Regions from separate parts of the Desulfatibacillum aliphaticivorans DSM 15576 genome, predicted to be linked through region 1. Evidence: riboswitches for the same ligand, from Rfam matches in the RefSeq annotation. Region 1 holds a riboswitch; each other region holds the start of a gene.

Region 1 (10,315 bases):
GCTTGTACGCGCTGGTTTCAATGGTAATGGCCGTGTAAGTCGCGTCTTCATTGATCAGCATGTTGCGGTAGATGGGCGTGGAAAGAGCCCGCTGCTTGAGCGCCTCCATTTCCCGGGAGGTTTGGGGCCATTCCTCGAACAGGTCCTCCACTATCAATTCGTCCCCCTCGCCCCGGGTGGACCGGGCGTTCAAAACACTGGTCACCTCCTCCAAATAAGGGACGCTATCCTCTAAATCCTGATGGAGGGCCTGAATTTTTTCCAGAACCGGCTGGGAAAACACGTCCACAGGGCCCACGGCAACCAGGATCATCTCGTCCCGGCCGAACTGATCCCGGAACTCGTTGTAGCGGACCATGGCAGGGTCGTTCTCATGGAGCATGCCGGTGGGCGAGGTGTCTATGGTTGTTTTGGGAAGTTGAAAAAGGAGAAAGCCCGACAAGCAGGCGAAGAAAAAGACCGTGATGAAAGGATGTTTGCAGATGAGGCGCCCGGTTTTTTCGAACCAGGCTTCGATGTTGTCCCGCCATGCTTTCATAATGCCGTCCTTATGTGAATGAGTAATCACATCTTTGCGGTCAAGGGGAAATGGCCTCCACAAAGATGTTCCAGACCTTGTGGATGTGTGCCACCAGGTCGAACCGGCCGCCGATGATGTCGTAAATTTCGTCCACGGGCTTGAACAGGCCGATGAACATGACCGCCGTCTCCACCGGGGTGACGTCCGTTCTGATAAGCCCCTGGTCCTGGCCCTGCCGGACCACGTCCTGGAGCCTTAGAATATGGTTTTTGAATATGTCATTGACCTTTTTTTGCAGCTCCGGGTACTTGTAGAGGATCTCCTCGGAATACAGCAGCCGGGGGATGCTGCGGTGCTCCATGATGAACCGCACCCGCTGCATGAGGAAGTACCTGAGGGAGTCCAGGGCGTCCCGGCCGTTGTCCAGGGCCTCCTGGATTTCGTTGGCGAACTGGATGTCCAGAAGATCCAGGACCGCATCCAGCATTTCCGCCTTGTTTTTGAAATGTCTGTACAAGGCCGAAGGGGAGATTCCCACCAGCCGGGAGGTCCGCTCCATGGTCATGGCCGCCACGCCGCGGGTGGAGACCAGGGTGAGGGCGGCCTGGACGATTTGTTTTTTTCTTTCCTGCGTTTTCAGGCGGGGGGTGGCCATGATTCAGGCTCCATCTAAGTGAATTTATGTTCACATATACCGGGAAAGTGACCCTGAGTCAAGGAAGAATTTGTACGCCCGATAAAATTTTGGCCGGCCATCCCCCCCGACTCCTATTTGATTTGCAAATAACAGGAGCCCTGTGGTATATTATCATTTACCTTTCGTAGCAGCGGTGTTTTTTTCGGTCTCATAGGCGGCGTTTCCGCCGCAGGCGTATCCAAACCTTAAAAAGTTGAGGCGCACATGCCCCCGAATACCGATCCGCACCACTATTCCAAAGCCCCCAAGCAAAAAGATCCGGCTTTAATAGCCCAGGACATGGAAGAGCTGTTGAAGCTGGCCCTGGATAGAGGCGCCCGGGAAGTGCGCCTGACCTCCGGCAGAGCCCTGGTTTTTGACGAAAGCCTGGCCCGGGTCGATCCGGCCTTGGAAGATCCCGACAACCTGACGGAACATTGGCCCGTGAGAATGCCCCTGGACTCCCTGTGGGACTCGTTGCGCTCTTTCAAATACGGGGTGTTTTTTTGCTGCCTGGCGCCTTTGGGGATGCCGGACCAGGGGCAGGGGTGGATCGAAGACGTTTATTACAGGCAGGCATGCCTGCAGGCCGCGTCCATTATCACGGCCCTGGAGTCGGACGCCTTCAACAGGGGATACCACATGACCTCGGGTTTTGGGGCGGGAAACTGCCGGTCCGTGTTGTGCCATAAGGAAAGCCGCTGCCAGGCCCTTGTGCGGGCCAAAGGATGCATCCACCCCTACAAGGCCAGGCCCACTCTGGCCGCCGTGGGCATCGACGCAAAGGCCATGGCCCGCAATCTGGACGTCCCCCTGGTTCCCGACCGGGTCAACCTCTACGGCCTGGTGATGGTAGGGTGATCAATCAATTATCCGTCCCGTTCATCCAAACCGTTCATCCATTCGCTGATTACGTTGAACACCAAAGGAATGTTTCCGCACTGGCAATGGTTTTCCGCCTGCTCGGCCTCGGTGAAAATCCGTCCCGTAAAAGAACGCACGTTGGTCAACTCCCGGGCCTGCCGGTGGTAATGCTTGAGCGGAATGAAATGATCCCGGGTTCCGGCCAAAAGCAGAAAGTCCTGCCGCACCTTGCCGGAAACGCCTTTCATGGAGAAATTCCTGGCGTATTGCAGAAAATCATAGGGCGTGGGCTTGCCCATGACGAACATGCCGTGGTTGATCCCCCATTTTGCAAAAGGATCCCGCTCCATGCGCAGGGCCGCCATGCGGTTCAATGCCTTTTTCGCCCTCAAGGCAATGAGGCTTTTCATGCCGATTTCCATGGCCTTGCCTCGCACCGAGGTCAGCACCTCGAAAAAATCGTACATCACGCCCCAGGCGACGACCCGATTGATGCGCGGCTCAAACGCCGCCGCACGGGGCGCCAGATATCCCCCTAAAGATGCACCCACCAGGGCGACGCCCACCAGGCCGTAATGATCCAAAACGGCGCCCACCGCCTTTTCCCATTCATAGGTCATGTGCAGGCCGTTTTTCACCAAAGCCTCGCCCTGGCCCGGACCCTCAAACAAATAAACGTCGTACCCCTGCTGGCGGACGAAGTCTGCGCTGGGATAAAGCTCTTCCTTGCTGGAGTCGTATCCTCCGTGAAGGACTATCGTTCCTTTAAATCCCACGCCTTCCTGCGCCGGAAGCCTGAAAACAGGCAGGCGGCTTTTTTCATAAGGCGCCGCTTCCACATTCAAAGCGCCGCTCTCCAGGTCGTCTTTGACAATTTTTTGAAAAAGCGCCGCGGCCTGGTCGTAAGCCCATTCCTTGTCGGGATCGCCCGGAGTCATGAAAAACTCCGCCCCCCGATAATAGGAGGCGGCATTTTCCCAGCGCTCCTCCTGCTCCGCCAGACGGGCCAACGCCAAAAACTCCCGCTTCCAGTCGTCCAGGTTTTTGATGTTGGACGAGACCGCCCGAATGTCCTCCATGCGGCCTCCGCCCAGGGATATCTGGCGGTTCAACTGAAAGTTGATGTTGGATTCGGGATGAAAATCATATGTTCCTACGCGGAATGAATGCTCCATGCGACCCTCCTTAATGTGGTTCACGTCGTTTATCTTGACAACCCGGGAGAATAATATAAGTAATTGCTCATATTTTCTACTCGCATTGCAAGAGGGGAGGAACGGCATGCTTGATAATGCCTCAAACGTACGCAAAACGCCCATTCAGGGCCGTTCCAGGGAAACGGTGAGCGCCATCCTGGAGGCGGCGGCTCAGGTTTTGGAAGCCAGGGGATACGCCGGGACCACAACCAATCACATCGCTGACCGGGCCGGGGTTTCCATCGGCTCCCTGTATCAATATTTTCCTAACAAAGAGAGCATCGTGTTGAGCCTCATGGAGGCCCACATGGCGGAAGCCGCCTCCGGGACGGACGCACTCATGTCCCGGGTGGAGACGAGGGGGTGCATCACTCCGGACGATGTGAGGGAATTCGTCCAACTGGCCATGGAGCTGCATAAGCGGGAGCCGGGGGTGCATCGGGCCATTGTGCAGGACATACCCATCACCGGAAAAATATGGTGGGAGGCGTTCATGAACATGGAAAGAATCATGGCGGACCGCCTCCAGGTTCTTTTGGACAAGACGCCGGGCGCCAGAAAAACAAAGGGCGGGGCGGCCGCCAGGATGATCATCCGGGTGTTGGAGTCCCTGACTCACCGCCAGGTTATGGATTCGGCGGACCGGCTGGACCAAAAGGAGTTTCTGGAGGAAACGACGGACATGCTTTGTAGGTATATTTTCAACGCCGATAGGGATAAAAGCTGAAACGCGGCCTTTATCCTATGATTTCAAAACCTGACGGATGGTCACGGCCATGATGTGGCGGTCCACGGGCTTGCTTAAAAAGGCTTTGGCGCCCATTTCCTTGGCTTTGAGGGCGTCGATTTTTTCATTGAAGCCCGTGCAGATGATGGTCTTGACGTCCGGGTTCACATTCATCAGCCGATTGATCAGAAGGTCGCCGGTCATCTCCGGCATAGTCAGGTCCGTGATGATCAGGTCAAAGCCTGCGGGGTTTTCTGTATACATTTCAAGGGCTTCCAAGGGGGATTCCACGGCGGTGACCTTGTAGCCCAATCTTTTCAGCCGTCCTTTGATCATGTCCACGATGGGGGGCTCATCATCCACGAATAAGATGCTCTCCGTACCTGTGGGGGTTTCCTGTTGCTTTTGCGGCTCGGAGGGAGCGCCTTTTCCCGCGGAGGGAAAATAGCACTCCACCAGGGCGCCTTTTCCGGGAGCGCTGGAAATGCGAACGCCCCCCCCGTGGGCTTTCATAATCCCCTGCACCACGGACAACCCCATGCCCGACCCTTTGCCCACGTCCTTGGTGGTGTAAAAGGGGTCGAAAATCCGGCCCAGGTCCTCTTTGGCGATTCCATGCCCGCTGTCTTTAACCTCCAAGGACACGTAGTCGCCCGGCAGTAGAACCTGGTCGAAAAAAATCTCCTCGGTGCGGGAGAACACGTTTCTGGCCCGGATGGCCAGGCCGCCGGAAGCGCCTTCCATGGCGTGGGCCGCGTTATTGACCAGATTGATGATTACCTGGCGGACTTGAGTGGGATCGCCCAACACCTTATGGCACTCAGGAGAAATGTCCACGTGAAAGGCGATGTAGGAAGGAATGGAGGCCCGTAAAAGCCCCATGGTCTCCCGGATGGACGAAGGAATGTCCACCAGCTTTCTTTCCGGCGCGGCCGGCCTGCTGAAGCTAAGCAGCTGCCTGACGATTTCCTCTCCCCGTTTGGAGGCGATCTTGATTTCCTCCAAGAACTCCATGGCTTCGTTATCCGCCGGAACGTCGTCCATGGCCATTTCCACATTGCCCAGAATAATGGAAAGCAAATTGTTGAACTCATGGGCCACGCCGCCGGATAGGGTGCCGATGGCTTCCAGCTTATGGGCCTGCTGAACCTGTTGTTCCAGTTCCTTTTGATGCGTGATGTCCCGGAGGAAGTTCAAGGTGGCGTTTCGGCCTTCCCATTCCACGCGTACGCTGGACAACTGCCCCCACTTGACCTGGCCGTCCTTGGTAATGAATCTATGGGAATAGGTGCTGGGAAGGCTTTCCCCCCGGGACCTGCGGACATGCCTGTCCACGACCATGTCTCTTTCGTCGGGGTGAATAAGATCCACAAAGGAGACGGAGCTGATTTCATCCATGGAATATCCCGACACCTGTACAATGGCTGAATTGCTGAACTTGATGTACTCGTCCTGGGCAATGAAGATGACGTCCATGGCGTTTTCCACCAGCGCACGATACTGCTCCTCACGTTTTTTCAGTTCTTCTTCGGCTTTTTTTTGCGGGGTGATGTCAATCAGGGTTAGAAAATCCGCAGGCTTGCCCTTCCAGATTACGGATTTGGAGTATTGCTCGACCCAGCGCTCCTCCCCCTGTTTGGTCAGTAGTTTGTATATGTAATGATGAACGACGCCGTTTTTTTCCCCCGTCATCTTTTTTAAGCCCTGTTCTATAACAAATTCTCGAAAATCAGGGTGAATCAGCTTGGCCATATCCTGATAGTTCATCCGCATGAACTCTTCCCGTTCATACCCGGACATCTTGATCGCCGCGTCGTTGACATATTTGTATATACCGTCCTGCAGCACGATGATGCTCATGATGGCCTGCTCGGAAAGCAGTCTGAATTCCTCTTCGCTTTCCTTGGTCAGCTTTTGGATTTCCATCAGATCGCTTTCCAGTTTTGTGGAATTCAGTTGGATCAGGGCGAAAACAAAAAAGATGCTGAATCCAATGAGGGAAAACATCACCAGTGCATTGACCTGGTCCTCAAAAACAATGGGTTCGGTTGCGTCGAGATGGGACAAGAACACCAACCCCCGGATCATAAGCAGGATTGCGGCCGTCACCTCCAAGCCCATTAAAAGGGCGTAAGTTTTTTCCGGCCGGCTTTTATAAGCCTGCACCGTCTTAAGCAGGCTCATAAGAAAATAGGCTGCGCAAACAAGGGATATCATTGAAACCCTGGCGCCCCTGTTGGGGTATACGGCGGAAAAAATAAATTCGTTGATTCCTGCCAGGGCAAAGACGACGGCGGCATGGATATAGGTGTGGGAGGATTCCCCCATGTATTTTTTTTGGCCTTCGAAAAAAAGGGCCATTGCGGAGCATATCAATCCGTTGGCAATGACCATGGAGGAGTATATTATCGCCTCAGCCCTTAATCCCTCCAACAACAGGCCTGCGCCCATAAAAAGGGTCATCAGGGTCCACTCCCTGAACCCGGGATATGTGCGCCGCATAGCGTTATACGCCAGCATGCACAATCCGAGGGTCAGTATAACTGTTCCCAACACAATAAATATAGTCCTAAGGTCCAGAACCAATGGCTGCATTTGGTTTTAACTTTTCTGCTGAAGGAGCGTTTGACGTTTATCAGTGCTAAATACACAACATGTGAGACGATCTATCTTTATTGGCAGGTTGTGTACGTAATCGAGGTTTGGGTCTGTTAATCTCAAATTGTACCACCAGTGCAGGCGCCAGGACCAGAAAAAAAGGCGAATCCTTGTAAAATGCGCAAAATTGTTGCATGCCGGGCCGCCAGGCAGGCCAAAATGCTTTTCTCCTTGACACGGATGGGAATTATTATAATAACTCCTCATAAATACAGGTGTCCGGAAGCCCGACAGGGCGTCGGGGAAGACGGTGAGAAACCGTCGTGGTCCCGCCGCTGTAAGTGGGGACGAAAGCCGCAAAAAGCCACTGCCGAATTCAAGTCCGGCGGGAAGGCGCGGCCGGTAGATTGATCCATAAGCCAGAAGACCCGACCGGACATATATTTCAAAGGTTTGCGAGGCAACGGACCTGAGAAGGACGCTTTTATGGCGTCGCATTTTAAGGATGAAGAAGCAGGGTGCAATCCTTAAGCCTTATTGTTGTAGGCTTAAGGATTTTTTTATTGGAGCGTTTGCGTGATTTTTCCTAAAAAACGGCTTATTCCGATATGTTTGTTCTTTCTGTTCACCCTGGTTTTATCCGCCCATGCGGAGCAGTCCGGAGTTGGCAAATATTCCCGCATCATATCTTTAGGCCCCAGTATTACGGAAAGCCTTTTCGCCATTGGGTGTGGAGACCTTATTGTCGGCGTTTCCGACTATTGCATCTATCCCCCGGAAGCCCTGGAAAAGCCCAGGGTGGGAGGAATCCTGAATCCCAACATGGAGCGTTACGCTATTTTGCGGCCGGACCTGGTCATTTTTCGGGGCAAGCTGGATAAGGTGAAGGATTATTGCCTCTCCCGGAATATCGACGTCATGGAAACGGAAATGGACTCCATTGCAAGCATCTCCGAGACTGTCAACATTCTGGGGGCCAAGCTGGGTCAGGAGGAAAAAGCAGGGGAGGTGATCGAAAATATTCGCAAGGAACTGGATGAAATCAAGCAGGAGGTCGCAGGCTTGCCCAAACCAAAAGTCTTTTTGTGCGTGGCAAGAACGCCGGGCGGCCTTTCCAGCATTTACACCTGCTCCAAAACCAGCTTTGTCAGCCAGGTGCTGGAAATCGCCGGAGGCGAAAATGTTTTTTCGGACATCCCAACAGCCTACCCGGAAGTCTCCAAGGAAAGCCTGATTCGCCAGGCCCCGGACATCATCCTGGAAATGCGCCCGGCCGAAACCTTTAGCAAAGAGCAAATGGATCGCATGAAAGATGAATGGGCAATTTTGAGAACCCTGCCCGCCGTCAGGAACGGACGCATTCATATTATGACTCAGGATTATCTTTTGGTTCCCGGTCCCAGAGTGGGGCGGGCGGCCCGCGCCATTGCGGACGTCATTCATTCCAATCCGGCTGGCGGAGAAGAATAGCGGACATGACCCAGGAACTGCTGACCCTGCATAACGCAACTTATCAGTATCCGGACAACCCATGGCGTCTGGAACCCTGCTCCCTTGCGTTTAAATCCGGGGAAGTCAAAGCCGTGATAGGCCCTAATGGGTCTGGAAAAAGCACGTTATTGAAGCTGGCCGCCCATGTCATCAAGCCGGGCTCCGGCAAGGTCGTCCTGGACGGCCGGGAGATGAAAAGCATATCCAACCGGGAGCGCGCCAAGGTGCTTGGCTACTTGCCTCAGCACGTCCAGACCCATCTGGATTACACGGTGGGCGAAGTGGTTTCCATGGGACGATTCGCCAGGCTTCGCGGCGCCGGATTTCTGGATTCCAACGACTTGGCCATTGTGGAAAATTGCCTGGCGCAAACCCGTACAACCCACCTGAAGGATCGTTCTTTCACCAATCTTTCCGGCGGAGAACGCCAAAGGGTTGTCCTTGCCTCGGTGCTGGCCCAGGAGCCTCGGGTGCTTCTGCTTGACGAGCCCACCAGCGCCATGGACATGCACCACGAAGTCAGCTTTTTTCAACTTTTGGATCAACTGGTCAAAGGCGGCATGGCCGTGGGCGTGGTGACTCATGATCTGAATATCGCCTCGGTCTTCGCCCACACCCTCACGCTCATGCGCGACGGGGCGATTGTGCAGGAGGGAAGCCCGCGGCGAATCATTACCCCCAAGGTCCTGGGCGAGGCCTACGGCCCGGGCATCGAGGTCATGCAGCATCCGACGCTGGACGTCCCGGTGGTTTTTCCCGCGCCCGGACTTACAGGCGAAAAAGGGGAGGGCAGATGACCAGGATTCTCACCTCCCGGCAATTTTACGGCATTATCGCAATCTACGCCATTGGGGCGGGCGCCATTTTCTTCATCTCGCCCTTTTTAGGAGGCGAAACCCTGAATATGACCAATGTCATGAACGGCCTTTTTCATAACGCCCCCAATGTGGACGCGGACATTTTTGTCTATCATCGCCTGCCCAGAGTGTTGCTCGCCTTTATCGTAGGCGGAACTTTGGGCGTGGTGGGCGCCGCACTCCAGGTAGTGCTGAAAAACGTGCTGGCCGAGCCGTACATCCTGGGAATCGCAGGCGGAGGCGCTGTGGGCGCCGTAGCCGCCATATCCATTCCGGGCATGTTTTTTCATTTCGGGCCGTTCACATCCATCCAGTTTTTAAGCCTGGCGGGATGCATGTTCTGCATCGCCGGCCTGTATTGGCTGGCCCAAAGGCCTACGGGAATTTCCATGAACACCATCCTGTTGGCCGGGGTGACCTTTAATATTCTTTGCGGCGCAGCCATTTTGTTGATACGCTATCTGGTGAATCCTCACCAATTGGTGGCTATGGACCGGTGGATGATGGGCGGATTGGACGTGGTGGGCTACCAGGATCTGGTTTCTCTCACGCCTTTTCTCATTCCCGGCCTGCTCATGGTTTTTATGCAGGCCAATTCGCTGAATCAGCTTGCTTTTGGCGAGGATATGGCACATGGAAGGGGCGTTGACGTGCAACGCGTCCAAAGAATGGTTTTCCTGGGCGCAGGACTGGCTACGGCCGCAGCCGTATCCCTGGCAGGCCCCATAGGTTTTGTGGGGCTGGTGATTCCTCACGCAGTCCGCCGCCTGTCAGGCTATGACCATAGAGTTGTTTTGCCCGCATCTTTTTTATTGGGAGGCGGCGTGCTGACTTTATGCGATCTGGTTGCCAGGACCGCCGTGCATCCCACGGAAATGCCCGTAGGGATTATTACCGCCATTATAGGCGGACCGGTTTTTTTAAGAATATTATTAGTCAAAAAGTAATATATGTATTGGAGCGACATTTTTAACCAAGCAGCGGGAGGATTATTGCTGCGCTTTACTTTTCGAGTGTTTGTGCACACTGAGGAGGAGATGAAAACATGAAGAGGCTATTGATTATTGCTGTACTGCTGGCCTTCGTCGGGGCTGGAAACGCCCTGGCCGCCTGGAATTACGAAGATCTTCCGGCATTCGACCCTGCGCCTGACGCCTGGAACCCATCTGCGGTCTTTGTAGATAATGATGTGCTTACAAACACCCTTTTGCTGTACGCCTCCGGCGGAAAAGTTTACGGCTGGGACCCGGAAACCCTGGAAAGCCAACTTGTGGTGAGTCCCACTCTCCAATCCACCTGGGCTGCAGGCCCGGCCGGAATGGTTCTTGCCTACGATGGCTCGACCTTGTATTTCCACGACAACGGCGGACCTACGAAGTATTTGTA
Region 2 (10,315 bases), on a different contig from region 1:
TTTTCCCCGGCGCCAATTATTAACGAGGGGTTAGTGCTTAGAATGTGATGGGCATCTCTTTCGTCCATCATCCCCCCTAGTATTTTGCAGGCTTTGGACAATCCCGGCCTTCTATTCGCCAAATCATGAGCGTCTGAGGCCAGCAAATGAATCAGCCCCAGGCTGTTAAGCTCCTGACAACACTTTTTCGCCCGGCGGCCCAGGCTGCCTTCCAGGCTTTGCGCCGTCACCTGGCATAAAGCGCCTGCATTTACTATATCCTCCATAATCGAAGGCTTTTGCTGGACAAGGGGCAGTCGTTCTCCATGGGCGATGACGGGCGTCAAACCCATGACGTTCAGGCGATTAATAAAGGCGATCACGCCCTGGAGAAGAAAAGGATGCGGCAATTCCAATAAAAGATACCGGCCTTTATCAGCGAAGGATAAGACGTCTCCGGATTCAATCTCCTTTAACAATTCGCTGCAAAGATGCGCCTCGCACCCGGGAAGCACCTTTAAAGGAATGTTTTCCTTGACCAGAGCTTCGCTGAATACGCGATGGGCTTCCAGGATACGCTCCCGCGGGTTGTGGTAGGATCCGTTCAGCGTGTGAGGGGTGGCGACCATGACCGTCACGCCGTCATCCACGGCCGCCCGGGCCATCTCCAGAGCCATTTTTAACGTGGTCGGACCGTCGTCCAATCCGGGAAGAATGTGCGAATGTAAATCAATCATCAAAAAGGTGGGCTTCTACGTACACGGACCAGACTTCCGCGCTGACTCGAGGCGGGCTAAAGACCAAAAAATGCTCGGACACGGCATGGCCCATTTCATGGGCGAGAATGCCCACGCGAACGTCTTTACAGTTAATGAAAATGGTGGAGCCTATGTGCAAGTACCAGGAGCGTATGTGGCACGGGGCCTTAAAAAGCCTGTGATATTCCGCGGCAAGATGTTTTTTGTCGTGCAGCAGGAGGATGCGGACTTTGCCCATTTGGGGGTGCATGTCCAGAATTTCCTGCACCCGCTCGAACAGGGCGTCCACTTTGTTGGCCAAGCCGTCCTCCATGCTTGTGGATGGTTTGGCCTGAAGAACTCTTTTGGCGCTCCAACGCCCGGGGCCGTAGTCTATGGAGGCGTTGAACCTGCGCAAATCCTCCCGGGAAAGATACTGAATCCGGGTGTACTGGGTTTCCAGTGTGCTCCAATCGTCGCTTTGCGCCGCCAGAGCGGGGCTGGCAAGCCCCAAAACCTGGACAACCGCCCAGACAAAACAAGCGATTTTCGGGCAGGATATCTTCCACCCCATAAGCGTTTATTCCCGACATTACAACTGAAAATGGGCATCAATCCTCTTCTTGACATCCTCTATATTCTCAGCCCATTTCCCGGTTGCGTCTTCATGTTCCATTCGCCGGGCCATTTGGTCCAGCGAGTCGCGAATGTCGGAAACTTTGGTATGCAATTGTCCTGCCATTGAGTTGATGCTTTGCGCCAAAGCCTCCACCTGGTCCTTGTTGCGCAAAATGACCTCTGTTTTAAGATTTCCCCCGCCGATTTTTTCCAACTCCTTTTCCAGGCGGAATAAAGGCCCGGCGATTTTGTGGGAAATCAACAAGGTAAGCACCAAAACCGCCAGAGCCGATATGCCCAGGGTGATTAAATTGGTCATGATCACGGCGGGAAGTATGGCCTGGGACGTGCTTTTTATCACCAGCCTGGAGTTGGAAAAATCGGAGGTAAGCGTATCTCCGCTAAAATAAAAAATAAGCAAAGTTGAGGCTACGGCGCCCAGCAAGACCACCAGGCAGAACTTCAGAATAAACGCGCCCTGAAAATCCCGTTTGACAAAATACTGCCTGCGGCGGGGCATGATGGCCTTTTCCGACATTGTCCCCTCCTCCATTTCAGGTTTCGAATCCATAGTTAGTAAAGAGCCCCCATAACGCAATTTATGTCGCCGGATCAGGCCCCGCTTTGCCCGAACAGGGACTTCTCCGAAATCTCCACATCACTGCCGGCTTCCAGGCCCTTGATCCATTCGGAAAGAAGGCGAGTCTTTTTTTCTTCCATCACCCTGTCAAAAAGTTCATCCCGCATGTCTTCAAAGGCGGGCAGGTACGGATCGTTCTGCTTTTGCTTCCGGTAAAGATCCAGCACTTCCTCCTGGGTCACCAGGGTGTTTGCTTCAATCTCCCGGGCTTTCATGTCCATCAAATCCCGAATCAGAGTGGATTCCCAAAAGCGCTGAACCGAAAGCACAAAACCGGGCCTTGAATCCAACTCAAGGCGCTTGGCTTCCTGGATAAGCACCTGCCGGGCGACCAGATCCCCCAAAAACTGCTTCTGGGCGTCCAAAGTGAGTTTGTAATGCTCATCCAGCCGCATTTCCTGGGCCAGCAAATCCCGAAACTCCTTTTGGCATAAGCAGTAATCATTAACGCGAAGCACAACCGGACCCTGATCAGGCTGTTCTTCGGATGCGCAGGAAACGACATAGATGCACACCGCTGCAGTGATGAGGCACAGTAGAACTTTTTTCATGAAATCCCGCTCCTTCGCCTAAAGCATTCGCCTTGGCCTCCCGATAGTCAAACAGGAGGATCAAGCATTGTTGGGATTTGTGACAAAAATGTTCAGTTTTACTGCTTACAAAAAATTGACTGTCTTAGGGACTTTCATCGGGGTCTTGATTTTTTACGGCGGCGCCGCCGCCGCCCCCCAGGGAGATTGGAGAACCCTGGAAACGAAATACATGGTGGTCTATTATCAAAATCCCGACGATTTGAGATTATTGGGCTCTCGCGTCAAGTACGATACAGGAGGATGGACTCTGTTCAACAGAAGCATCTCCTGGGGCTCTTCCGACAACATTTCCAAAAAGGTGGACAGTCTGTTCGACCGGGTCCAAATCCTCTTGGACATGAAAAAAAGAACCCCCAAAATCGTCCTGTATCTTTTTCCCGACGACGTCCAGTTCAGAATCGCTTATGAAAACGCATTGAACGAACGCCCCTCAGGAGGAGTCAACGCGCGGTATATCCCCCAGGACAAAGCCGTGTACGCCGTGCCGTCAGAGATTGACGAAGCCTCCCTGGCCCGGGAAATGGCCCACGCTGTGGCCAATCACTATCTGATTATTAAACCGTCCCGCAAGGCGACGGACATCCTGGCGAAATACGTGGGCAAGCATCTTATGGATCCGAACGCCCCCCAGACCTACTAAAGGTCCGGCGCTCGCCTTACAATCACTTTATAAAAAACTTGTACAAAAAGTAGCCTAAAGCGATCCAAATAGGAATGCAAATGGCCAGGCCCCAGGCAAGGCCCCGAAAAATGCTGAATCGCTTTTCCAGGTCTTTCCGGCCGAAGGCCCGGCGAATGATCGCCTCCAGTTCAGCCAGTTTAAAAGGCTTGGGAATAAAATCAAAGGCCCCTAGCTTGATGGCCTGGACCGCAGTTTCTATGGTGCCGTATCCGGTGACCATCAGGATGGTGGCTTTGGAGTCCTGGGCCAGAATGCCTTCCAGCACATCCATGCCGTCCAAACCGGGCATGGAGAGGTCCGTGATCACCAAGGCGTACTCGCCCTTGGAATACGCTTCCATGCCTTGGGCGCCGTCATACACGGCCTGGGCGGAGTATCCCAGGTCGTCAAGCTGCTCCACAAGAGTATCGGCGAAATCCTTATTGTCATCGATAACGAGGATTCTTTCAGCAAATTCAGGCTGCCCCAATATTCGCGCCCTCCAAATGTAAATCATGCCGAAAGAATACCATTGTTTTCCGGTTCATGGCAACATGGGTCTTGATCTGGAAACCGTCCCTTCGGCGGCCGACATAAAGCCGCGAGAAAATGCGCCGCCCGACGCGGGCGCGTTCCGGCTTAGACCGTCAAGTATGCCAAAACCATGCCAATCCCAACCCAGGCGGGAGTGGACAAGACCAGCCCCAAGGCCGCCTTTTTGCACCGCCGGGTTTTCTGGGCCAAGGCTCTTTCCGTCAGAGCCCTTTCCACGGTGACTTCCAGCCTGCTTTTTTCACACTGCCGCGGCAGATAGTCATAAGCTCCTTTGGAAAGGCATTTCAGGGCCTCATCCCGGCATTCCTGGTCGCAGGTCACCAGCATGGCGGGCTTACGGCGGCTGAAGCGCAGGCCTGCCATGCCTTTGGGGCCTCCCCAGTCGGGCATTTCCGAGCAGGCGATGACCACGGCGTACTCGCTTCTTTCCAGGGCGGCCCGGGCTTCGTCGCAGGAACCGGCTATGTCGGTCCTGTAACCGAGCTGGCCCAGCCTGCCGGCCAGGAGATGGGAGCACTCGCCGTCCTTTTCCATGACCAAAATTTTTGCGGCGTCTTGATTAACCATTGTTTCATCCTCATGGGGCTGTTTGGCAGCCTATTTGAAATCCTTGGATTTCAGGTGAATACTCAGGCGCCATCTCCTTAAATAGCTGCTTGATAGTCAGGCCGTCCCCGGCCATGGCAGCCTCCACCAAGGCGTCCATCGAGGCGTTCAAGCCCTCGATTGCCTTGTGATGGTCTGTGTTGGGCGCCATGATGTCCTCGTGCTGAGTCTGCACGACGTCTTCCCCAGCGGTGATAAGCGCATTGTATAATTTTTCCCCCGGGCGCAGGCCGATATACTTGATCTCGATATCCACGCCGGGTTTATGGGCGGAAAAAAGCCGGTTCATCAATTCCCGGTTTTGAACGGCGCAAAGAAGATCTTCCGTCTCCAGATGTGGGTGCATTTCCCTGATTTGCAAGTTAATGTCATACATGGCTGCCATGAGCCGTTTGTTCGGCCCGTATCCTCCAATCTGCTTGCACAATTCCGAGCCGATGGAGCCAGCCACTCAATAACTGACGCGGACCACCCTATGGCTCCGCCCATAGATAGCGGCGGAAAGACCACCAAGGCGTAAAGGTAGAACCGAGAAACGACTTTAAGTCCTTTGGAAATAGGAAGGGCCATATCCCTTAATACTAAGTGAGGACTGCAGATCTATTGCATCTGTTGTCAAAACTTGCTTTTAGGTATACAGAGAGAGACTGTTGGAGGGGGGAGATGAAAGGCATCTGTTTGATTCAGACGGGAAAGGCGTGTTTGATAGGATTGAACGGACGATATTGCCGGAAGGGCTGCGCGAATCGCTTTTAGCAAATGCCCGTTTTTGTTTGTGGGGAGAATATAAGGTTGATATTCAATTATCTAACAAAAGCGCTGCGATGGATCTTGCCGATTTTGCCTCGCGGGTATAGCTCCGCCCTCTCGATTACATCTTCCGTATAGGACAGAGGGCAAATCGATGTACAATTCCCAATTGGGGAACCTATTTGAACCATTGTAATGGTTGGTGGATATAGCTTGGCAGCCCTTTATTGTCAAGCCATAATGCGAAAGCGACTATGATATCCCACACATCAAAAAATCCATTTTTTCTTGCGTGAAATCCGCTTAAAATTTTTCGGCGCCAGGATTGATCCATCCTGAAAATGCGGGGTTTAATCATTTTTAATACAAAATTATTCATAATGAAATGTCTCTTTGGAGTATTTCATTTTTGTGAACACTGTTAAATGGAAATTTATCTGGTGCATTTATAAATACATCATTAAATCAAATTTTGTGATAATAATACACAAATACAGGGGGTTGCATTCTCTCTGATTCATTCGCAAATAGTTCAAAAAAAATTCAAAATTGAATTCGAACAACGATTTTTAAAATCAATAGGGCCCTGGGGATGGAAGCAAAAACGGCCCCCTTCTTTTTCCTGCCATGGTTAGCGCCCTCAAGAAACACTTGGATGTGATCGGCATGGTCAGGAAAACGCCCAATGGTAAATAGGGATTTGATGGGGAAAGCCTGCGCCTCAAGAACATCTGCAAGAAGCTGAAAAAACGTCCGGGAAGGGCGAAAACCCTGGCCAGCGCCCAGGCGGCCTTGAAAAACGTACCATCGAACCTTCTAAAACCTGTTAATGCGTGCTTCCAGAAAATGGCGGGCATCTGCTGTATGCATTTTGCATGCAAAACGGGATTGAAAACGGCTGAGATGGGTAAAAACGCCCCATAAAAAACAAAACGGGAAATCAGTGTAAGTACCTGATTTCCCGTATGTTTTTCTGGAGCCGACAAGCGGACTCGAACCGCTGACCTGCTGATTACGAATCAGCTGCTCTACCAGCTGAGCTACGTCGGCGCGATGTTGGAAAAGGCATGTATCACGGGGCTTTGTCAGGCGTCAAGCCGAAAGTGTTAAAAAGGCGTAAAATTCAAAGGCAAGCCGCACATTATAGAAGGAAAAGTGGGGGGGGCAAGCAAGGCTTGCCGGACGCCGGTTTTGACTGATTTCAATATACATTTCAGGCCGCCCTCGTCGGCTCACGTTCCTGTCGTTGCATGCCAGGGCTGGCGGGAAGCGCTGATGGCCCCAGGCGTTGCATGCGCCTGCGGGGGAGAGTTCGTTCCATTCGCCCGGCCTCTTTGGTTTTACGCAACAATAAATTGCCAGGACAGGGCGGGGCGGGCTAAAATCCGCGTATATGGCAGTGCCTTTTCGAAGCATTCATTACTCCGTGTACACGTCCATCAAGGAGGAGACCATGCAGAGATTTTTATCCTACGCCCTGATATTTCTGTTTCTTTTCACCGGCCTGGCCCAGGCGGAATCCATAGACGCCCTGTGGGGCGAGGTTAAGCCGCCTCCTGCGCCCAAATTAATGCAGGTCGCGCCCAATCCGGGGACCACGGCCCTTTTGATCCTGGATATCGAGGAGCTTACCTGCAACGCCGAACGCCGTCCCCGTTGTCTGGAGACCGTGCCCCGCATCGCCGCCCTGATCGACAAGGCTCGCGCCGTTGGAATGCCTGTGGTGTACAGCCTCACGCCCCGGGGGACTCCCGAGACCATACTGCCCCCGGTAAAACCCCTGCCGGGAGAGCCCATTGTCAGTTCCAGCGTAGACAAGTTCTGGAACACGGACCTTGAAAAAATCCTCAAGGAAAAAGGCGTGGATACAGTCATCGTCACTGGGACCGCGGCTCACGGAGCGGTTTTGCACACGGCCACGGCGGCCGGATTTCGCAAGTTAAAAATAATCCTTCCGGTGGATTGTCTGTCCTCCGCAGACCTGTATATCGAGCAGGCTTCGGTGCATCTTTTGTTGACCGGGCCGGGAACCCGGAGGGCGATTACCCTGACCCGGAGCGATTTGATCCGTTTTTCCGAAAAATAGAAGTTAAATGAAATGGGCGAGGGGCCTCGCAACGAACGAAGCAAGGAGACCGGGTGACTACCACTGCGCGGGGACCGCGCGACTACGAAAAAACGCATTCAACAATGCCCGCCTGCCGCCGGATATGCCAAATTTTAACAAGCGTTCCCGGTCGCGCCTTTTGGTCTAACGAATCCAGTCAGCAAACGGCGCTTCCTGGGCCGCCCACAAGCAGAGCAAGCCCTGCGCCCTACCGAAAAGATGTTTTGCTTTTATTGAAATTTTTTCCTGCCGGAAAAATGATTTGTTTAACTATTTAAAATTAAAGGTTAAAATTGAATAAATTTTGGTCTTGAAAACCGTTCGGGATCATGTCCTTTGGAAAATTCCCGCTTGACAGCCTTGTTTTTTCGGTGCTACCACCACCCAAAATTCGGAGCGGACGCAAGGTGATCCTCCCAGGAGGATTGAAAAGGGAAGCCGGCGAAAATCCGGCGCGGTCCCGCCGCTGTGAACGGGGACGAAACCCGCAATATGTCACTGGGCTGAAGTTTTAGCGGCCCGGGAAGGCGCGGGGATTAGGATGATCCGTGAGCCAGAAGACCTGCCCGGCGTCTATGAAACGAACTTGGAGTTATGGCAACGCCCCAAGCTGATGATCTTTGTCGGCTGGGGCTTTTTTTATCTCAAAAGCGGATAAATCCCCGGCATCCTGCGGCGCTTTTTTGTAAGAAGTTTCGCCGGGTGATGTGCGGGAGCTCTCGCCCCTTGCCGACATCCTGCCAGTCAGGGAAAGGATGTAGGACAATGGAAAAAACTCAGGTTCAATGGGCTGTCGAGGGGCGGGTAACCCCTGTGATGGAAGAAATCGCGGCCAAGGAGGGCGTTGCCGCCTCGGAAATCCGCGAGCATTTCGCCCAAGGGCGGATCGTCTGCCCCCAAAACGCCAACAGGCCGTGCCGGAATGTGGGCATCGGCATGGGCCTTTCCACCAAGATTAACGCCTCCATCGGCACTTCCACGGACATCAGCAACATCGATTTTGAAGTGGCCAAGGCCAAAGCGGCCCAGGAAGCCGGCGCCGACACCCTCATGGAGCTTTCCGTGGGCGGAGACCTGGACAAGGTCCGCCGGGAAGTGCTGGCGGCCGTGGACCTGCCCGTGGGCAATGTGCCGTTGTACCAGGCTTTTTGCGAGGCCGCGGAAAAATATGGCGACCCCAACAAGCTGGACTCCGACATGCTTTTCGACATCATCGAGAGGCAGTGCGCGGACGGCATATCCTTCATGGCGGTCCATTGCGGAATCAACCTGTACACCATCGAGCGCCTGGAGAAGCAGGGCTACCGTTACGGCGGCCTGGTGAGCAAGGGCGGCGCCTCCATGGTGGCCTGGATGAAGACCAACAAGCGGGAGAATCCCCTGTACGAGGAGTTTGACCGGGTGGCGGCAATCCTGAAAAAATACGACGTGGTGCTTTCCCTGGGCAACGGGCTTCGGGCGGGCGCTGTGGCCGATTCCTTTGACCGGGCCATGGTCCAGGAGCTTTTGACCAATTGCGAGTTGGCGGAACTGGGCCGTAAAATGGGATGCCAGATGATGGTGGAGGGCCCCGGCCACGTGCCCATGGACGAAATCGAGGCCAACATCATCCTGCAAAAGCGCATGAGCAACAACGCTCCTTACTACATGCTCGGGCCCCTGCCCACGGACGCAGGCGCAGGATACGATCACGTAGTGGCCGCCATCGGCGCTTCCCAGTCAGCTCGCTACGGCGCGGACCTGATTTGCTACATCACCCCGGCCGAACATTTGGCCCTTCCCAACGTGGACGATGTGGTGGAAGGCGTCAAGGTCGCCCGCCTGGCGGCCCATATAGGCGACATGGGCAAGCTGCCGGAAAAAACCCGCATGCGTGACATGGACATGAGCCGCGCCCGCAGGGACATGGATTGGGAAGGCCAGTTCGCTAACGCATTGTTTCCCGAAGACGCCCGCAAAATTCGGGACGACCGTTCTCCCTCCTGCGACGACAAGGTGTGCACCATGTGCGGCGAGTTCTGCGCCAACCGGGCTTCGGGCAAGTTGTTTAACGAGGCCTTGAGCGCGGGCGTCAAAGGATAGTTCTGCTTTCTTGAGCAGTGGCCTGGCCGCCAGGCGGGCGATTAAACGTTATTGCGTTTAATTTTCGGGATAGACTGCTTTATTATCCCCCTCCTGCCGTAAGGAGGAGGGGGATAACAAGGCGGCTTTCTGAACGCCAGGCCCTTTGGGCGTAGTCGAAGGCATTCAAAGTGATTGCTGTTTACAAAACCGCCTGATTTTTATAGAACACGGACATCATGTCAGCGAAATCGGGCGGGTGGAGCCGAAGCGCTTTGCTGCGCATGGCGCTCCCTGCGTTTTTCAAACGCATTCTTGTAAATATTCAATTTCGGTGCGTTTTTTAGTGGATGTGCTCACCGCCCTGTCACTTACTTTTATGAATCGTAAAACAAGCGAGGCAGGTTTTAATGTCGGTTGTTTCATCAATGCGTAACCCCGGAGAAAGAAGATTTTCGTCCAATGAAGTCCGATTTCTTGTCGCCGCAACGGTTCTGGGCTCCATTATTCGCATTGTTTATCATTGTGACAGGCCGTTTATGAACGACGAAATCGGGACGCTGATTTATATTGAAAAAAGCATCCCGTTTTTGCTGACTCATTTTGAATCCTGGCTGACCATGAATTATTTCATCCTCATGGAAAAGGGGATGTTTTTCTTGGGAGGCGGCGCCCGGTTCAGTTTGATTGCAATCCCCTTATTGGCCGGGATTGCAACCATTCCCTTAACGGCCCTGTTCGCCCGAATGATGGTGGAAAACCGGGTGGCTTTGCTCGCCGCCGCCCTGGCAAGCTGCAATCCTTTTTTAATCCATTATAGCGGGATCATCAGATCATATCCGATTTTAGCCGCGCTCTCCCTCATTGCCTTGATTCTTTATTTCAAGTGGAGCGAGGATAGGTCCTTTAAAAACGGGATTTTTTTCGCCATAGCAGCGTTTTTTTTGTTTTTGTCGCATCTTAACGGGGCGTACACGCTTCTGTTTATTGCGTGCATTTTTTTGGGAG
Region 3 (10,315 bases), on a different contig from region 1:
ACCATGATTTCCCTGATTATCTCGGATCATAGAATGCCGGAAATGACGGGAGCGCAGTTTCTTTCCCAAGCCCGGAAAATCGTCCCGGACGCCATTCGGTTTCTTTTGACCGGATACTCGGAAATGGACGCCATTATTCAAGCCGTAAACCAGGGGCGCATCCACCGGTATCTCACCAAGCCCTGGCAGGACGACGACCTGTTGCTTCAGGTCCGCCAGGCTTTGGAGCAGTTCGAACTGACCATGGAGAACAAAAGGCTGCTTGCTCTGACCGCCAGGCAAAACGCCAAGTTGAAGGAATTGAACCATGGTCTGGAGGCAAAGGTTGCGGAGCGCACCAAAGAGATTGAGCAAAAGAACCTCCAGCTTTCCGCACTGAACAAGGAACTGGAGTCCTCCTTTCACAATACGGTGCGCTCTTTCGCCTCCCTGCTTCAAATGCAAACGCCCATCCTTGCAGGGCATGGCAGACGGGTAAGCGCCATGGCCCGGGATATGGCCATGGAAATGGGCCTGGAGCAAAATGAGACCACAAATATTGAAATCGCCGCCCTGCTTCATGACATGGCCCGACTGGAAATCGCCAGGGACAAACACCTTGTTCCGGTCTCCCAGTGGTCCCATGAGGACCAGGAGAAATACCGCCAGCACCCGGCCGAAGGGCAGGCCATGGTCCGCCTTATAGGCAAATTGGACCACGTGGGGCTGCTCATCCGGTCGCATCATGAGCGATGCGACGGAAAAGGATTTCCCGACGGCCTGGACAGGTTCTCCATCCCGCTGGGCGCCAAAATTATCGCCGTAGCCGACTATTACGATATGGTTATTCACCTGGAAAAGGACAAGAACGAAGCGGTAATAGCCTACATGAAAAAAAAACCGGGCGCCGGGTCCATGAATAAGCAAATCCTGCTGAAAAAAGCGGCGATTCAATTTATTAAGGAAAACTCCGGCGTCATCTTCGACGCCCTGGCCGTGGAGGCCTTTCTGGCCTGCCTGTCCCAAAAGGGGACCGCCGGCGCCAGGGAAAAGGAAGTAGGCATCAAACAGTTAAAGCCGGGCATGGTCTTGTCGCGGGCCATTTATTCGGCCAAGGGGCAGTATTTGCTGCCCTACGACACGGAGCTTTCCGAAGGGTATATCGTACGGCTGAGAAAAATCGCGGAAGGAGCGGGCTTGGGACCGATCCATGTTCTGCTTAATTAAAAAAATCACCCGTAATCGGGATTTACAGACGGTTGATGAAAGGAACTAGCAATTGCCGAAACAGGATATACTGAAAGATTTGGACAAGATTCTTGATCTTCCCACCCTGCCGGTGGCGGCCATCAAATTCAATCAGATGGTCGCCGATGGCAAGGCATCCATGAAGGACATCAGCGATGCCTTGGGGAAGGATCAGGCTATTGTCCTTAAAATCCTGAAAATGGCGAACTCCGCCTTTTTCGGCCTGCGGAAAAAGGTGGAAACCCTGCAACACGCGGTCGTTATTTTGGGAATAAACACGGTGCGCAACGCGGTGCTGTCCCTGTCCGTCGTGGAATGCTTCAAACCGGGCAAAAGCAATGAAAGCGGCATTAACGCATGGCTTCTTTGGAAACACTCCCTGGCCGTGGCCGTGCTTAGCCAACACCTATCCAAACAAACAAAAATCGCCGCCCCGGACGACTGCTTTGTGGGAGGGCTGCTTCATGACGTGGGCAAGCTGGTCCTGCTCCAGTACTTTTATGGAACCATGGAGAAGATCGTGGAGTCCATGGACGCGAACCAGAGGTCCTTCTCCGTGGCGGAGAGGGAATTCGTCAGTGCAAGCCATGCAATGGTGGGCGGCGCCCTTGCCAAAAAATGGCGGCTTCCCGAAGGCCTGGTCGGGGTTATAAAAAGCCACCATACCATGTCCAGCAGCGCCCCGGACATGGACAGGCTGAAGATGGTTCATGCGGCCGATATCATTGTCAACGGGTACCTGGGCGACTTTATGGGGCATAAATGGCCCCTGAAAGTGCATCCCTCGGTGGAGCCCTTGGTTGCGAAACATCTCAATACGGTTGACGTCTGGTTTTCCGAGGTGGAGCCTCAAATTCAGGAAGCCTACTCTTTTTTCATGGAGGAATAGCGGCTATCATGGAAGAAATTCAACATACCGTTCTTTGCGTGGATGACGAAGTCAACATCCTCCATTCCTTAAAAAGGCTTTTGCGCAGGGAGCCGTACAATGTGTTGACTGCGACAAGCGGGGACGAAGCTCTTAACATCCTGGAAAAGAATGAGGTCCAGCTCATTGTCTGCGATCAAAGAATGCCGGGCATGAGCGGGACCGAGCTTATGTCCCGGGTCAGAGACCTGTATCCCGAAACCATCCGCATCGTTCTCTCGGGCTATTCGGAAATAAAGACCATTACGGAAGCCATCAACAAGGGCCACATCTACAAATTTTTCTTCAAGCCCTGGGACGATGAAAACCTCAAGCTGGAAATCCGCGCCGCCCTGCAGCATTGGGAGCTTATCCGGGCCAACAAGGTGCTGCACGAGCAGGTTATCGGGCATAATCAGGAGCTTTCCCAAATCAATGAAAGGCTGGAGCAACTGGTCTGGGAAAGAACCCAGGAACTGGAGTTCCGAAACCAGGCCCTGGAAGTCTCCCACGCCATCCTGGCGGACATCCCCCTGCCTATCATCGGCATGGACCCGGACGGCTGCGTGGTGCTTATCAACCGCAAAGCCGAGGATCTGAGGGAAGACGGCATCGAACTGCATGTGGACAACCCCATGCGCGGCGTCCTGCCCTCCCAGGCCGCCATGCTTCTGAATCAAGCCATTTTGGAGAACAGCGCCCAATCCATGCAAGGCGTGAAAATCGGCGCCAAAACCTACGACATGAAAATCGTGCCCCTGTCCGGCCAGTTTTCCAACCGCGGATTCATCATCACTCTCTTGGACTAAGAGCGCTCCCCAACGGGATCAAGCGGTATACGCCTCTATCCACTTGGGCGGGGAAATCCTACGCCCTACGGCGGTTCCTATTGTTCGGCAAGGTAAGAGAGGGCGAATAACACATCAGCCAGGGTTATTTTGCCGTCGGCGTCGCGGGTGAGGGATACGGAGGCCGGGGCCCCGGCCAGGATTTGGAGGGCCAGAACGGCGTCGGTCATATCCAGCTTGTCGTCCAGGTTCAGGTCGCCTCCAACAAAGTAATTCATATAGCCCGCCGCTTCCAGGTCGAACCCGGCGCTGGTTTGGGGATTGGTGGGATGCCATGGATCGTAGACCGGATCTCCCGAGGAGTCGGGGCTGGAACCGTCTCCAATAATGTCAATGATACGCACATAAGCGATATAGTCCAAATTCAGAGTCCCGGACAAAATGCCTTGCTGGGCCTCAGGAGTATCCAAATCGTCCAGATCGAAAGGCGTACCGTACCCCACACGGTATTTACTTGCAAAACCGCTAATATTCTCAGGATCAACCGTTAGGATTTCCCATGCAGCCAAGGGGATCTCATTGTCATCTTCATCAAGGGTGAACGGATGCGGCGTAAGGGAGTCATTAGGAAAACGGAAAAAGTGAACTCCATCAGAGGATACTTCTAAATAGGCCAACTCCAAAAAGGTGTCATTCAGTGCATTCTCAAAAATCACGAAATCGGCCCCTTCTCCATTTGTTATAACGGCTGGAAAAAATGAAATGGTTATTTGCCCTCCATTCCCCAAGGAAACAATATCCATCACGGTTCCTAACGCCGGCCCCAGAGCCTTTTCCGGGGTCTTCCAGGTATCAATGACGTCATCTCCATAGACAAGACCGTTATAGCCCGTGGCCCACCCTTTGATGGAGGCGTCGTCCATGGATACGGCTGTGGATCCTACCTCCCCGGCCGCCGGCGCGTAAGGGCCGGCCTGGGCCGCCGAAGCAAGGATTATAGAGGTTGCGGCGATGAGTAAGACAGCGAATATGCGTTTCATAATGCGTCCCAAAATAAAGAGCCCCGCCTGTCGGGAAACAGGCGGGGCCGATAAAGTCCCTGAACATGAAGGCTGCAAGCAAGTGCAGCCTGCCTTATACCCGAAGGCTATCCGGAATCCGGAAAAAGTTACGGCAGGTCTCCTGGCTTGAGAATCATTCTACCGGCCGCGCCTTCCCATTCTTTTTCCATGAGCGGGTAAATACCCGGCGCATTGCTGCGCTTTGCTCAAGGAACGCCCCCCGGCTTGGCGGGGAGCGCTTCAAAAACAGTGGCTTGTGCGGCTTTCGTCCTCTCTCACAGTGGCGGGTCCGCAGCGGATTTGCACCGCTTTCCCTGGAACCGTAACGCCAATTTTCACGGATATTTAAAGCCCTGAGAGTTTTTTTGTCAAGGTGATTCTCCGCTGCGGCGAAAGGCGGCGCCGCTCCGGCTAATCGATCAACTCGGAAATGGTGTGGTTTTTCCTCTTAATGTTTTTCAGGAGTTTGTCATAATGCTGCATGCGGATGACGGACCGGGCGATGAGGTAGACTCCAATCACGGTGAGCGCTCCAAGGATGCAAAACAAAGGAATGACAAAGTGCAGAACATTAAAAAAATCGTAATATTTTGACGTGGCGATTAAAAAACTGAGGACCGTGATGGGAAGGGCCAGGACCGCCACGCCGGATCTCAGCACCGCCAGGGAAGTGCGTTTTTCGGCCAGGATGAGTTGCGCCTCCCCAATGAGGACGGAAATATTCTCCGTACTTTCCGTATTTTCCTGTCCCAATGCGCCCTCCATGGTTAATGCAGCGTTTTTGGAGCTCAAATTAATAACTCAACTTTCGGGAATCAAGTTTTCTTCACATATTTAAGAAATTGCAGCAGGCTATGAGGTATTAAACATCAAAGCCGGCGTCCCAAAAACTCCCTCCCCCTTGACGGGGGAGGGTTGGGGTGGGGGTGATATTGTATGTTATCCCGGATAGTTTCCCCCCCATCCTGTCCTTCCCCCGCCAGGGGGGGAAGGGACCATGACTCTCGGGCTCTGGTATATAGATTGATCTGAGCCGCATACATAAATATTTGATTTCAAAGCACTACTTCCAATCCCGAAAGTTGAATTAATAAATTTTAAGGTCCGGGTAATATTTTTTTGCGCAATCCGGGCAAATGCTATGGCTGAACTGGGCCAGGGAGTGCTGTTGAATATAGCTTTCTATGTTGCTCCAATAGCCTTGGTCGTCCCGAATTTTTTTGCATTGGGAGCATATGGGCAGCATGCCGCTGAGGGTTTTGACGTCAGCCAGAGCCCTTTCCAGCTTGTTGATCAGGTTTTCCTTTTCCCTGCTGGCCAAAACCTGCTCGGTGACGTCCCGGTGCACGCCCACCATGCGAATGGCTTCTCCCCTGCGGTTCCGTTCTATCACCTGTCCCAGGCCGGACACCCAGATCCAGCCCTTTTCCGGGTGCTTGATTCGGCATTCAATGAAGGCTTTGGGAGACGTTCCGTTCAAATGCTCTTCAAGGGCTCTTTTTACGGCGCCTCTTTCTTCGGGATGGACTCTGCTCAGCCACTTCTCGGCTGTGAAAAAATTGGCGTCATCCAGGGACAAGCCGGAAATTTCCATGAATATCTCGTTGGGAAAAAGGCGGTTCAGATCCAGCCTCCAGTCCCACAGCCCAAGGCTTGCTGCTTCGGCGGCCAGCCTGAGACGCTCCTGGTTTTCCTGGAGCGCTGTTTCTATAAGCTTCCGTTTGGTGATGTCCCGAACCATGTGCACTGCGCCGGTGATAAACCCCCGATCATCGAATAACGGGTCGGCGGTGACCATAATCCAGCGTCCGTCAGGCAAATGCAGCTCGGATTCTCCGCGCTTTCCGGTTTCTATCATCTTAGGGATGGGGCAGCCTGCGATATGCGCCATGGTGCCATGAACCATTTCGTAGCAGGTCCTCCCCACGACGTTTCTTGGATCCAGGCCCAGAATATCCGCACATGAGCGGTTGGATCTCAAAATCCGGAAATTCAGGTCGATGATGCAAACCCAATCCGTAATGGCGTCAAAGGTGGTCTGCCACTGCGTAAGGCTGAGGTCCAACTGATGCTCCAACTCAGCCACGCGGGCGTGTGTGTCTTCAAGTTTCAATCAGGGCGTCCTTTCACCAAAGTGTGTTCCAGACCTTTCCCCTCCCCAAAATTTCCTGATCCTATAGAAAGCATTAATCCATTCGAACGCTTGACTCAATGCTTTTAACCGCCTGCCGGACAAAATCCGGGTTATTCAAACGGATTTTTATGGCGTTGGCCGGGCACACGGAAACGCACCGGCAGCATCCCCGGCATTCCTCTGAAATGAACGCCTTGCCGGAGTCCAGAGATACAGCCTCAATAAAGCAATGCTCCGCGCACTTGCCGCATCCGATGCAGGCCTCCTGATCCACATGAATTTCAAGGCCTTCCAAAGGATGCACGATGGCTTGCCGCTCCTCGTGCGGAATATGCTTCAAAAGATCCGTGACGCAGCAGCAGTCGCAGCAAAAACAGACCGTCAACAGCCGGCTGTTGTCCGGCACGCCGAAAATGAAATTATCGATGCGCGCTTTGCCGATAAAGGGCGGAAGGCCGGCGTCCACGGCCTTTTGCAAATGAGCCCGGGCCTCGTCCTTATCCACCATGCGGGAGAACTCCGGCGGAATCTTTACGGCGTCATCCCCCATCATCAGACAGCCTATATCCGTGGGAAACCGCTCACACTTATGGGCCGCTCTGCAGCCGCAGAAATCCATGACAACCCGTGTGGATGACTTTTCAATGAAGTGCTCCACTACCTCGTAAGGCAAAGGCACGTCCGGCTCCCGCTCCAATTCCTGGTTTACGGGTATCCAATACATATTGGTCTTGGATTCCTGCATCCAGGGATGAAACCGCCGTATCAGGGGCAGGTTAAAGACATGGAACAGGCCCTTAAGTCCGTCCAGGCCCATGCGCATCATCCAGGGTTTGGGCTTCTGATAAAGCCGGCCCGCATCCAGTAAGCCGGGTATCCATTTCCTGTTCATCCAACCTCCTTTTTCCCGGGGGGTTACAATGACTCAAAAAACTCCTTTATCAATGCTTGGGTCTTGCGCGGCCTTTCCATGGGAATCAGGTGGCCGGCGCCTTTCACGATTTGAAATTCGCCATTGGGCATGGCCGCAGCCGCCTTCTCAAAGGGAATAATCCCCTTGTTTTCGGTGGTTTCTCCTTCCAACACCAAAACCGGGCAATGCAGTTTGGCAAGAACCGGCCAGGGGTTTTCCTGGGAACTGCCCAGAAAAAGGGCCGCCTCCTTGTCCGGCTGGCAGGCCAGGGTCAGGCCGCCCGAGTTTTCCACAATGCCGTATTGAAGATAGATCTCAAGCACCTCGGGATCCCAGCTTGCAAAAAACTTTTTGGAAAGCAGGTATTCCCTTGCTTCTTGACGGTCCTCCCAATGGTTTCGCCTTTTGATGGACTTGGAGGCCAGGGGATGCTGCTCCACGGTGGGGTTGAACCCGTAAAACTGTTCCGGCAGGATGATGGGCTCAATGAGCACCATGGCTTCGGGCTGCAAACCGAACAAAGCGGTCGCCAGGGTCGCCACGGCGCCGCCCATGGAATGGCCCACCATATAATAGGGGCGCTTGACCTCCAAAACTTCCATCAGCTTGACCAGATCCCGGGCCAGGTCCTTCCATCCAATGCCTCCGTTTTCCATATTGGGCTCGCGATGCTTGCAAAAAAACGGGGCGGTCACGTCGTAATCGCAGGAAAGGCCCCGGGCGACCGGATGCCATACCCAGGGTAAAAAGCCCGTGGCATGGAGCATAATCAGGCTGGGGCCGTTTCCGGGGTATTCCAGATAGTTCACCTTTGCGCCGCCGATGTCGGCTTGTTTGTATTCTTTATAATCGCAGGACACGTTTCTCCTTCTTTCTATATCACACCCAGATAATTGAGCAGCAGCCTGACGCCGAATCCTGTGCCGAATTTGGGAACTTCGCCCGTTGCCCCGCCCTCGTTATAGGCGGTCCCGGCAATGTCCAGGTGGGCCCACTTTGCCTCGGAGACGAATTCTCCTATGAAAGCCGCGCCCGTGGGGGAGCTGGCCCAGCCTTTTTTGTGCTTGGCCGTGTTGCACAGGTCGGCCCGGTCGCTTTTCATGGCTTTGTAGAACTCTTTGTACAAAGGAAAGCGCCACAGGCGTTCGCGGGTGTCCTCTCCGGCCTGGAACAGGCGCTCGGCCATGGCGTCGTCATTGGAGAAGAGGCCGGCGACCGTGGTTCCCAGGGCGATGATCACGCCGCCCGTGAGCGTGGCGATGTCGATGATTTCCGTGGGACGATAGTTTTTCTCGCAATAGGCTATGGCATCGGCCAGGACCAGCCGCCCTTCAGCGTCGGTGTTGCCGATTTCCACGGTCTTGCCCAAATAGGACGTGTACACGTCGCCGGGAAAAAACGCGGCGCCGCCAATGGCGTTGTGGGCCGCCGCCAGCACGCCGATCACGTTGACGGCGGGCTTGATTTCGGCCAGGGCTTTCATAACGCCCAATACGGCTGCGGCCCCGGACATGTCGTCCCGCATGGTTTCGATGGAGCCCGTGGGTTTGAGGTTCTGCCCGCCGCTGTCAAAGGTGATTCCCTTGCCTACAATGGCGATTTTCTCCTGATTGTCCGGCGCCCCTTTATACTGCATGACCACCAAACGGGGAGGCCGGTTGGAGGCCCTGCCCACGGCGTGAATAAGGCCCAGGCCTTTTTTCTCCATCATTTGTTCCGTAAGCACGGTCAGGGAAAAGCCGTCCTGGCGGCAAATTTGTCTGGCTTCGTCCGCCAGCCTTTCCGGAAAGATATTGTCCGCGTTGTCGTTGATGAGATCCCGGGAGTAGCAGGCGGCCTGGCATGCGGCGATTGCGTCGTTGATCTTCTTGTTGGGCGCCTTGACTCCCACAAGCTGGCAGGTGCGCAATTCCTTGGGCTTTTCGCTTTTATATTCCGTGTACTCATAGGCGCCTAAAAAAAGCCCTTCCACGCAGGCCACGTCCACGGCGGATTTATCAGGCGTCTCCTGGGGCAGGATGACCGACAGCCCAATGCGCTCCAGCTTGCGCACCTGGCGCACGCCGTCGGCGGCGGCGGACCGGGCCTTGTACGGCGCCATGTCCTTTCTTTCGCCCAGCCCGCAATAGACGCTTGTGTAGCCTTGCTCATAGCGAACGGCGACCTCGCCTTCCTTGCCCTTGAAATCGGGAATCTCCCCGTTTTCCCCGCTAAACGCAAATTTTAATAATGTAGGGTATTTGGGCTGTTTTGAGCGAATAATCTTCATATTAAAAGCCTTTCGATGCACGCTTGCCTTCCGGCGCCTAATCATTGCGGTTTATGGAGTCTGAAAATTATGCATAGGGAATCATACCATATCTTGTCTTTTAAGTGCACGTAATATATACAAAAGGCATGACTCGGCCTTGGTCCCTTCCTCACAAGCAAATCCTGATCCCGGCGGCCCTTGCGGCTGCAGCCCTATGTTTACGGGCGTTCTACGCCTGGGGCCTGCCGCTGAACTTTGATGAAATGGGCCATATTCGCGTGGTCAGCGGATTTTTCACCCAGCAGCCAGGCTTCGCGAGCATTCCATTGGGCAGCCGCCTCACCTCCCATCCCTTGTTCGCCGATTACCTCCTGAGCCTGGGCCTCACCCTGGGCATGGGCCGTTTTTTTGTCGCCCGGTTGTTTTTCATTGCCGTCTCCCTGCTGGGCCTGGCCGGGATATTCGCCCTTGCCAGGGAGTTGTTCGGAACCCGGGCCGGCGTTTTCGCTTTGGCCCTGGCCTCGGTGGACCGTTTTATGGTCGCCTGGGCGCCCTTGACCGTGGAGCAGGCCGGGTACGCCGCCGTTCCATGGATGCTGCTTTTCTTTTACCGCGCCGTGGAAAAGGAAAGCCCGAAAGACTTTCTCTTTTTGGGGGGGGCCGGTGGAATCGGCTATATGTTCTACGAGCCCGCGGTTATAGTTTTGTTCCCCATGGCGCTTTACGCTCTGATTTTCGGCCATGGGCGGAAAATCCTCAAAAGCCCCCTGGCCTGGACCGGGCTCGCCGTCTTCCTGATAATTATATCGCCTCACCTATATTACAACGGGTCCCAGGGTTGGGTTAACTTCAAACGGCACGAAACCCTGGCGTCAGGCATTGGGCTCTCTCCCAGGCTGCTTTTGTTGTATCTGGGCGATTTGCTCATGACCTTTCCCGATCCCTATCGAGTCGCTTTGGAAGGCGGCAATGTGTATTTTTTTCCTTTCCGCACAACCTGTGCGCTTGCGCCCGGGGTCCTATATCTGGCGGCT

The links. Region 1 has a riboswitch for cobalamin ahead of G491_RS29920 (ABC transporter substrate-binding protein). Riboswitches for the same ligand answer to the same signal wherever they lie in the genome.
Region 2: another riboswitch for cobalamin. It lies ahead of thiC (phosphomethylpyrimidine synthase ThiC); the one in region 1 lies ahead of G491_RS29920 (ABC transporter substrate-binding protein).
Region 3: another riboswitch for cobalamin. It lies ahead of G491_RS28995 (hypothetical protein); the one in region 1 lies ahead of G491_RS29920 (ABC transporter substrate-binding protein).

The regions. Positions count from the first base shown of each region.
Region 1 covers NZ_AUCT01000007.1:128,725-139,039, reverse strand. Annotated here, with positions in the region: gene G491_RS29940 (efflux RND transporter permease subunit) at 1-538, opposite strand, end outside; gene G491_RS33565 (TetR/AcrR family transcriptional regulator) at 579-1,175, opposite strand; gene G491_RS0108030 (DUF2284 domain-containing protein) at 1,422-2,057, shown strand; gene G491_RS0108025 (alpha/beta hydrolase) at 2,066-3,235, opposite strand; gene G491_RS33560 (TetR/AcrR family transcriptional regulator) at 3,342-3,983, shown strand; gene G491_RS29925 (PAS domain-containing hybrid sensor histidine kinase/response regulator) at 3,999-6,446, opposite strand; cobalamin riboswitch at 6,845-7,032, shown strand; gene G491_RS29920 (ABC transporter substrate-binding protein) at 7,158-8,051, shown strand; gene G491_RS29915 (ABC transporter ATP-binding protein) at 8,057-8,869, shown strand; gene G491_RS0107995 (FecCD family ABC transporter permease) at 8,866-9,876, shown strand; gene G491_RS0107990 (choice-of-anchor U domain-containing protein) at 9,975-10,315, shown strand, end outside.
Region 2 covers NZ_AUCT01000006.1:15,617-25,931, forward strand. Annotated here, with positions in the region: gene G491_RS29680 (tyrosine-protein phosphatase) at 1-716, opposite strand, end outside; gene G491_RS0106300 (hypothetical protein) at 709-1,290, opposite strand; gene G491_RS0106305 (HAMP domain-containing protein) at 1,309-1,872, opposite strand; gene G491_RS0106310 (hypothetical protein) at 1,947-2,525, opposite strand; gene G491_RS0106315 (hypothetical protein) at 2,596-3,207, shown strand; gene G491_RS29685 (response regulator) at 3,230-3,718, opposite strand; gene G491_RS0106325 (response regulator) at 3,868-4,350, opposite strand; gene G491_RS0106330 (polysaccharide biosynthesis protein) at 4,361-4,840, opposite strand; tRNA gene G491_RS0106340 (tRNA-Thr) at 6,114-6,189, opposite strand; gene G491_RS0106345 (cysteine hydrolase family protein) at 6,593-7,225, shown strand; cobalamin riboswitch at 7,635-7,830, shown strand; gene thiC (phosphomethylpyrimidine synthase ThiC) at 8,012-9,328, shown strand; gene G491_RS35345 (hypothetical protein) at 9,474-9,743, shown strand; gene G491_RS0106365 (hypothetical protein) at 9,736-10,315, shown strand, end outside.
Region 3 covers NZ_AUCT01000001.1:339,691-350,005, forward strand. Annotated here, with positions in the region: gene nosR (response regulator c-di-GMP phosphodiesterase, NosR family) at 1-1,206, shown strand, start outside; gene G491_RS28990 (HDOD domain-containing protein) at 1,286-2,116, shown strand; gene G491_RS0101520 (response regulator) at 2,125-2,943, shown strand; gene G491_RS28995 (hypothetical protein) at 3,021-3,962, opposite strand; cobalamin riboswitch at 4,078-4,323, opposite strand; gene G491_RS0101530 (hypothetical protein) at 4,395-4,736, opposite strand; gene G491_RS0101535 (PAS domain-containing protein) at 5,071-6,096, opposite strand; gene G491_RS29000 (4Fe-4S binding protein) at 6,170-7,009, opposite strand; gene G491_RS0101545 (alpha/beta fold hydrolase) at 7,033-7,890, opposite strand; gene G491_RS29005 (leucyl aminopeptidase family protein) at 7,905-9,299, opposite strand; gene G491_RS0101555 (glycosyltransferase family 39 protein) at 9,428-10,315, shown strand, end outside.